DNA from 2 places in the Rhodoferax sediminis genome. Region 2 is predicted to be linked to the other one. Evidence: predicted binding sites of a transcription regulator. Region 2 holds the regulator's gene; the other holds the start of a gene.
What was found. The regulator LexA, encoded in region 2, represses DNA repair genes until DNA is damaged. The targets are predictions, from matches to a motif close to ACTGTATNNNNATACAGT.
Positions count from the first base shown of each region.

Region 1 (4,428 bases), 440 kb from region 2:
CAGCGCGCGCGCCGCTACGGCAGCGTGGCGGCACTGCTGACCATCGTGCTGTATGGGCTGGCCGGTGTGCTGTTGTGGTCTTACGTTGGCGGCTATCGCATCACCAGCGCCATCGACATGGGGGGCCCGTCAAATCCTCTGCTCAAGACGGTCGAGGCCCATGACGCAGGCGCCTGGTTTTCCAACTATGCGACCCATGCGTGGACCCTGGCTGCACCCGTGGCCGGTTTTGCCGGCGCGCTGGGTGCCTTGCTGGGGCTGCGGCTGCGGCGCGAGATCTTCACGCTCTTGTGCAGCGCGCTGAGCGTGGCCGGCATCGTGCTGAGCGTGGGCGCGTCGATGTTCCCGTTCCTGTTGCCGTCGTCCATCGACCCGCACGCCAGCCTGACGGTGTGGGATTCCTCGTCGAGCCACCTCACGCTGTTCATCATGCTGGTGGTGACCGTGATTTTCGTGCCCATCATCGTCGCCTATACCTCGTGGGTGTACCACGTGCTGTGGGGCAAGGTCGACGAGCAGGCCATCCGCAACGAGAGCGGGCACGCGTATTGACGCGCCCCGTCATTCAAAAAAACCAGGGGCTTGTTATGTGGTACTTCTCATGGATTCTCGGTCTGCCCCTCGCGGCCGCCTTTGCCGTCCTCAACGCCATGTGGTACGAGCTGATGGATGACGAGGAGACGGGCCGGGAGCAGCTCGAAAAGCCCTGACAGCCCAGCTGCGCCCGCGCATTGCCTCAGTGACCCAGCGCCTGCGTGATCAGGCGGCCGGCCGGCGACAGGTTGGCCACCAGCTCATGCGGCAGCGCGTGGCGCTCCACCAGGTACTGCGGCGTGTTGAAGCTCACCATCACGGTGCCGGGCACCGCTTCCGACACCAGCGCCTTGAGCGGCAGATCGAGCGCGGCCAGCGGGTGCGCCAGCATCAGCGGCGTGCCGGCTTTCGCGTTGCCAAAAATCAGCAGCACGGTGGGCGGCATCGTCAAACCCACGGCAGCGGCCTCGGCCTGGTGATCGATGGTCGCGAATACCTTGAGGCCATGCGCTTTGAACGTGGCCCGCAGTCGCTCCAGCGTGTCTGCGAGCGTATGGGCACTCTTGATGCTGACCACGCCGGGTGTGTTGACCGGGGTTGAAAGGGGGGTGTTCATGCGATGCTCCTGGAGAGGACTTGAGACCATGGTAGGCCGATTTTGGGCGATGCGCATGGGGACGGAACCCTTTGGCATCGAATTCTGAAATTCAAGCTTTTTCGGGCTATAGCCCTTATGGGGTAACGACTATGTGCTATGAATTGCGTAGTGTCAATGCACTGCATCTGCGGCGCACGGCGCTTGTCACGTGCCTTCGAACATCGCCAGATTCAGCTTCGAGGGCTCGCCCAGCCACGACGCGTGCAGCGTGTGGTCCGCTAGATCATCGCCCGTCAGGCCGTGCACCAGCACGTCCAGGCCGTGTCGGTTCTGTTCCAGCCAGGCGATGAAGGGCTCGAACTGCGCGCCGTCGAACGCGATCTGGCAGCTCCAGTGCGGGTGCGGCCCCACGAGCTTTTCGTGCACCCGGCCCACGCGCACGTTGAACTGCTCGCCCGCCTGCTGGCAGAGTTGGCGCGCCTGCGCTACCGTATCCGGCCCGAAGTAGACATGGGCGTGGTAGTGCGTGTAGAGGTTTTGGGGGCGTGCAATCATGGGCTGTCTCCAGCGGGCCAGGGCGGCCCTTTCAATTCGACGGTGTTGCCCTGCGGGTCCGCAATATAGATGGAGGGGCCTTCTCCCTGCGCCCCGTTGCGGGACTCGACCGGCCCCACGGCGACGCCTGCGGATGTGAGGTGCGCACGGATCATGGCCACATCGAACGGATCGATGCGCAGGCAGAAGTGATCGAGATTTTTCCCTTCCACCCCCGGCGCCGCACCGCCCGCGCGGCCCAGCGGCCCGTCGACCGGCACCAGATCGATCAGCGATCGCCCCGCGCGCAGCTGCACCAGGCCGATATCATCCTGCCGCCGCTCGATGGGGCAGCCCAGCACCGTGCCGTAGAAATGGAGCATGGCATCCAGATCGGCGGCGCGCAGGACGATGTGGTCAATTTCCAGGATGTGGATCATCGCGCTCTTTCCTTATTGGGTCATTCGGTTTCAGGCCAGTGGTGGGATAGCGGGCGCCGCATCGGTGTATCAGCAGACATTCTGCGATTTTGATCCCGGTAATGGCAGGCTGAGTGAGTCGCTCGAAATTTTCGGCGCGGGATTGCTTGTCGGCTGAGGTGTCGATATACTGGTATTTTATACAGTATATTCGTTACCATGGCGCTCCACAAGGCTTCCCCGTCGTCAGTCCGACCGCAGCGCCATGCCGGCGGGATGGAGGCAGACCCGTGAGCGACGTGATGATTCCCCTGCACGCCATCAAGGGGCGGGGCACGGCCACGCGCATCGCGCACCGGTTCGAGCGCGACGTGCGCAATGCCTTCGACGATGGCTGGGACACCCTGGCGGATGACGTGCAGGGTGATTCGGCACCCCCCGCCACGCAGGTCACGTTCGAAGACGCCAAAAGCGCGCTCACACACAACGAGTCGCCCGACATTTACTTCGACTACGGCCTGAACCCGTACCGCGGCTGTGAGCACGGTTGCGTGTACTGCTATGCACGGCCGACGCACAGCTACCTGGGCCTGTCGCCGGGGCTGGACTTCGAGACCCGCATCGTCGCCAAACGCAACATTGCCGCCGTGCTGGCGCGCGAGCTGGCGGCGCCCCGCCATGTGCCGCGCATGATTGCGCTTGGGACGGTGACCGATCCCTACCAGCCGGTCGAGCGCGAGCTGCGCCTCACGCGCGGCGTGGTCGAGTTGCTGCAGCAATGTCACCATCCGTTCGCCGTGGTGACGAAGGGCAGCGGCGTGGAGCGCGACCTGGACCTGATCGCGCCGATGGCGCAGGCGGGGCTTGCGGCGGTGTATGTGACCATCACCACGCTCAATGCCAATCTCGCGCGCATTCTGGAGCCGCGTGCCGCCGCACCCTACCGGCGACTGCGCACCATCCGCTCGCTGGCCGATGCCGGCGTGCCGGTGGGCGTCAGCGTGGCGCCGCAAATTCCGTTCGTGAACGAAGACATGGAGCAGGTGCTGGCCGCCGCCTGGGAGGCGGGCGCACGCAGTGCCTTCTACACCGTGCTGCGCCTGCCGTGGGAGCTGAGTCCGCTGTTTCGCCAGTGGCTGGAGCTGCACTATCCGCAGCGCGCCGCGCGCATCATGGCGCGCATCCAGGAGATGCGCGGTGGCAAGGACTATGACAGTGATTTTGCGACGCGCATGAAGGGCAGTGGGCTGTGGGCCGAACTGGTGCGCCAGCGCTTCGAGAAAGCCTGCCGCCGCCTGGGGTTCAATCGCGAGCGCATCGAGCTCGACGCGAGCCAGTTCCGCCCTGGCGAGGCGGTGGGGCAGCGCAGTTTGTTTTAGCGCCGGGTGCTGGCGCCCTTCAGCGCAAGTAGCTGCGGTTCAGCCGCACTTCCAGTTTTTTCTGCAGCGTCTCAAAGAAGGCGCTCATGGCCCAGTAGATGCCCGCGGCGGCCAGGTACAGCGGGAACGGCTGGAACGTGGTGGCGATCACTTCCTTGGTGGCCAGCATCAACTCGCTCACGGCAATCACCGACACCAGCGAGGTGTCCTTGATCAGGCTGATCAGGCTGTTCGACAGACTGGGCACGGCCAGGCGCAGCGCCTGCGGGCCGACGATGTAGCGCAGGGTTTGCGTCTGCGTCAGGCCCAGGCTGCGCGCGGCGTTCCACTGGCCGTGTTCCACGCCGTTGATCGCGCCACGGATGGTCTCCGACAGGTAGGCGCCAACATTCAGGCTCAAGCCCAGAATGCCCGCGGTGATCGGCTCGAACTGGATGCCGATGCTGGGCAGGCCAAAGTAGATCACGAACAACTGGACCAGCAGTGGCGTGCCGCGCATGCAGCTCACATACAGGGTGGCGAATTGCGACAGCATGGGCACCTTGGCCATGCGCGTGATCGCCACCAGGGTGCCCAGCACCGCGCCGAAAATCACCGACGCCACGGCCAGCACCAGCGTGTAGCCGGCGCCCCTGAGCATCACCGGCAGCGCATCGCGCAGCAATTGCGTCAAGCCATGCAGGTCCATACATCACTCTCCCGATTTGAATAAAAAAACCCGGCCGCAGCCGGGTTGCCGAGCGCGAAAATTATTTCGCGAGTGGCGGTTTGCTGACGTCGCGGTCAAACCATTTGTTGGAGATTCTCGCAAAACTGCCATCGGCTTCGATATCGGCCAGTGCCTTGTCCAGCGCCGCCTTGAACTTCGGGTTGTTCTTGGCAAACGGGATGCCGTTTTTTTCGATCTCGCCCACCGGTGCGCCGGCCTTGAGCGGCAGTTTGGTCTTTTTGATGATGTAGGGAA
Region 1 covers NZ_CP035503.1:2,731,115-2,735,542, reverse strand. Annotated here, with positions in the region: gene cydB (cytochrome d ubiquinol oxidase subunit II) at 1-552, shown strand, start outside; gene cydX (cytochrome bd-I oxidase subunit CydX) at 588-710, shown strand; gene EUB48_RS13195 (DUF302 domain-containing protein) at 737-1,150, opposite strand; gene EUB48_RS13190 (DOPA 4,5-dioxygenase family protein) at 1,337-1,687, opposite strand; gene EUB48_RS13185 (VOC family protein) at 1,684-2,106, opposite strand; gene EUB48_RS13180 (PA0069 family radical SAM protein) at 2,388-3,464, shown strand; gene EUB48_RS13175 (amino acid ABC transporter permease) at 3,484-4,152, opposite strand; gene EUB48_RS13170 (transporter substrate-binding domain-containing protein) at 4,214-4,428, opposite strand, start outside.
Region 1: EUB48_RS13180 (PA0069 family radical SAM protein) is a predicted target of LexA. The motif match lies at 2,275-2,292, and genes of this name have one in related genera.

Region 2 (4,428 bases):
GGGACGGCCGCGGTTGAGCGCGCAGATCAGCGCGTCCGGCTCGATCAACTCGGCCCGGGCCGTGTTCACGAACAGGGCGGTGGGCCGCATGCGTGACAAATCGTCGAGGGTGACGATACCGTTGGTCTGGTCATTGAGCCGCAGGTGCACTGACAAGATATCGGCGCTGGAGAAGAATTCTTCGCGGCTACCCGCTGCCAGCAGCCCATCGCTGACGGCCTTGCTGCGCGAGGCCTCGCTACCCCAGACCATCACGTGCATGCCGAAGCATTTGCCGTAACCGGCAATGATGCGTCCGATCTTGCCGTAGCCCCAGATGCCCAGGGTCTTGCCATGCAGCACGCTGCCGATGCCGAAGTTCGGCGGCATCGAGGCGGTCTTGAGTCCCGATTGCTGCCAGGCGCCGTGCTTGAGATTGGAAATGTACTGCGGCAGGCGGCGCATCGCCGCCATGATGAGCGCCCACGTCAGCTCGGCCGGCGCCAGCGGCGAGCCCACGCCTTCGGCAATGGCGATGCCCCGCTCGGTGCATGCCGCGACGTCGATATGGCGGCCGACCTTGCCGGTTTGGGCAATCAGCTTGAGCTTTGGCAATTTTTCGATGAGTTGCCGGCTGAACTGGGTGCGCTCGCGGATCAGGACGATCACGTCGGCATCCTTGAGTCGAACCGCGAGCTGGCCCATGCCCTTCACGGTGTTAGTAAAAACCTTGGCAGAGTAGGCGTCAAGTTTGCTGGCACACTGCAGTTTGCGAACCGCGTCCTGGTAATCGTCAAGAATCACAATGTTCATAGCGCCATTGTGCCTTGGCTCCAGGCGTGCCGGCTCACAGCTGCCCAGCGCCTCACACCGCTGGCTGCATACCTTTCCATTCGTTACCAGGACCCATCACCATGTCAATTTCCATGTCATCTGCCAGCCTGCCGGTCTTTACCACCATGCTGGGCAACCTGAGTCATTTGCTGGACAAGGCACAAGCGTGTGCCGATGCAAAAAAATTCGACGCTTCGATCCTGATGCAGTACCGGCTGGCCCCCGACATGCTGCCTTTTACGCGGCAAGTCCTGATCGCCTGCGACACCGCAAAAAATGGCGTTGCCAGGCTGGCCGGGATGGAAGCGCCGAAGTTTGAAGATTTTGAATCCACCATCCCCGAGCTGAAGGCGCGAATTCAAAAGACGCTGGACTACCTGGCTACGGTGCCTGCCGGCGCGCTGGATGGAACGGAAGACAAGGACTTTACGTTCCCGGTCGGGCGCGATGCCACCCACACCATGAAGGGTGAGGCCTACCTTACGCGCTGGGTTTTGCCGAACCTGTTCTTCCACGTGACCACCGCCTATGACATCCTGCGGCATAACGGGGTGGAGATTGGCAAGCGCGATTATTTGCTGGGCGCAAAGGCCTGAGGCTCAGTGCAGGGTTGCTTCCCCGGCGGCCAGCCGTTCCAGTTCGGCGCATACATCCGCCATGCGGCCAGAGATGACCATCCGCCCGGCACTGGCCGGCGCTGCACTCGCGTCCACCACACGCAATACGCGCAGCGGCCTGTGCGTGCCTGTATTCGAATGATTTCGGCCTGAAGCCCTTGTGACATGGGCATGAGCAGCTATTGAGCTAATAGCACCTTGATAAGGCCGGGCATCCGCCGCCGGCTGGTGCGCCCAAGTGTTGCGGGGGATACCCGGCATCAGCCAGTTGATGGCGTTGTGAAGCGGTGCGAAGAGCCTGGAGGCTGTGAACAATGCGAGTCCCATGTGAAACCTTTCAATCAAAAAAGAGGGTCGAACACAGACAGGATTGCTTGAAACATCGCCACGCCAGGGTTGTGATCTGCTGCAGTACGGCAGCCATCAAACGCCCGTCACCTGGAGCGGCAACTTGAACCTACATGAGCATGGTGTTGCGGATCAGCCCCACAGCCAGGCCCTCGATTTCGAACGGCTCGCCGGGCTCGACGATGATGGTCTGGAAGTCGGGGTTCTCGGCGTGCAGCTCGATCAGGTGCTTGTTGCGCCGAAAGCGCTTGACCGTGACTTCGTCGCCCAGCCGTGCCACCACGATCTGGCCATTCTTGGCGTCTTTGGTGGCTTGCACGGCCAGCAGGTCGCCGTCCATGATGCCGGCGTCGCGCATGGACATGCCGCGCACCTTGAGCAGGTAGTCGGGCTTGCGCTGGAACAGGCTGCTTTCCACGTAGTAGGTCTGGTCCACATGCTCCTGCGCGAGAATCGGGGCGCCGGCCGCCACCCGCCCGACCAGCGGCAGGGCGAGTTGGGCCAGGCTTTGCAAGGGGAGGGAGAACTGCTTGAAGCGCGATTCGTTGATGGAGCGCAGCGCGTCGCTTTTGAGGCGGATGCCGCGCGAGGTGCCGCTGACGAGTTCGATCACGCCTTTGCGGGCCAGCGCCTGCAGATGCTCTTCGGCCGCATTGGCGGACTTGAAACCGAGCTCGGCGGCGATTTCGGCACGTGTGGGCGGCGCACCGGTGCGCGCAATGGCGCTCTGGATCAGGTCCAGAATCTGCTGCTGGCGGGCGGTGAGCTTGGGTGGGAACGGCGGCAGGTCGATCATGATGACTCCTTGGACTGCGCTTGAAACAGGGCCCGGATGGCGATTACTGTTTTAATACCCAGTAACTGTATTTTTAACCAGTTTTTGAAAGTTTGCAAGTCATGGCACAACAAATCGACAAAAAAATCGTGGTGCTGGGCACGGGCGGCACGATTGCCGGCACGGCGGACAGCGCCGCCGACAACATCGGCTACACGGCTGCACAGGTCGGCGTGGCGCAGTTGCTGGAGGCCATTCCGGCACTGTCCTCAGTCTTCGCCGGGCGTGCGCTGATCACCGAACAGGTGGCGCAGATCGACAGCAAGGACATGAGTTTTGCCGTCTGGCAGCAGTTGGCCAGCCGCGTGGCGCACTGGCTGGCACAGCCCGAAGTGCAGGGCATCGTCATCACCCATGGCACCGATACGCTGGAGGAGACCGCGTACTTCCTGCAGGCCGTCCTCAATCCAGCCAAGCCGGTGGTGCTGACCTGCGCCATGCGCCCGGCCACGTCCGTTGCGCCCGACGGGCCGCAGAATGTGCTGGACGCGGTGGCGGTGGCCATGCACGCCGGCGCGCGCGGCGTGGTGGCCGTCTGTGCGGGCACCCTCCACAGCGCGTTCGACGTGCAAAAAGTGCATCCCTACCGGATCAATGCCTTCAACTCGGGTGATGCCGGGCCGCTCGGGTATGTGGAGGAGGGTGCGCTGCGTTTGCTACGAAATTGGCCCGAAGCCCTTGTCGGGTCACAACAGCATGCTATTGAAAATATAGTAAACACCATGGACTGGCCGCGCGTCGAGATCGTCATGAACTACGCCGGCGCCAGTGGCGCCGTGGTGGAGGCGCTGGTGGCGCAGGGCGTGCAGGGCCTGGTCGTGGCCGCCACCGGCAACGGCACGCTGCACCACGATCTGGAGGCTGCGCTGCTCAAAGCCCAGCGCGCCGGTGTCAAGGTAGTGCGCGCCAGCCGCTGCCCCAACGGCCGGGTGCTGGGCCAGCCGGGTGATGCCATTCCCGATTCGCAGGGTCTGTCCGCCGCGAAGGCCCGCGTGGCGCTGATGCTGGCGCTGATGCCCGCTTGACTGAGGGTGCCGCAGCGCGAACGCAGCGTGCGATCAGCTCGCCAGCGCCGCAAGCGCCCGCGCCGTGATGTCTTCCACACTGCCGGTGCCGCTGATGGCACGGTATTTGGGCGCAGCGGCGGGCTCGGCTTTGGCCCAGCCGGCGTAGTAGTCCACCAGCGGCCGGGTCTGCGCGCTGTACACCTCGAGCCGCTTCTTCACGGTCTCTTCCTTGTCGTCGTCGCGCTGGATCAAAGGCTCACCGGTCACGTCATCCTTGCCGGCCACCTTGGGCGGATTGAACTTGACGTGGTAAGTGCGGCCCGAGGCCGGATGCGAGCGGCGCCCGCTCATGCGTTCGATGATGGCGTCAAAGGGCACGTCGATTTCCAGCACGTAGTCGAGCTTGACGCCCGCCGCCTTCATCGCGTCGGCCTGCGGAATGGTGCGCGGAAAGCCGTCGAACAGAAAGCCGTTGGCGCAGTCGCTCTGGGCGATACGCTCCTTCACCAGTCCGATGATGATGTCGTCGCTGACCAGCGCACCCGAGTCCATCACGGCCTTGGCCTGCAGCCCCAGCGGCGTGCCGGCCTTGACCGCGGCGCGCAGCATGTCGCCGGTGGAGATTTGCGGAATACCGTATTTTTGGCAGATGAACGTGGCCTGCGTGCCTTTGCCCGCACCGGGGGCGCCTAACAGAATCAGTCTCATGAATCTCCTCGAATTTGGTAAACCCAGGTGGCATCGCTGGGATCTGGAACCTGCAACGGATCCCGCGACGCTTCATTGGCGGCAAGAATAGCACGCAGGA
Region 2 covers NZ_CP035503.1:2,286,769-2,291,196, reverse strand. Annotated here, with positions in the region: gene EUB48_RS11045 (D-2-hydroxyacid dehydrogenase family protein) at 1-792, opposite strand, end outside; gene EUB48_RS11040 (DUF1993 domain-containing protein) at 894-1,409, shown strand; gene lexA (transcriptional repressor LexA) at 1,888-2,574, opposite strand; gene EUB48_RS11025 (asparaginase) at 2,676-3,638, shown strand; gene adk (adenylate kinase) at 3,672-4,328, opposite strand.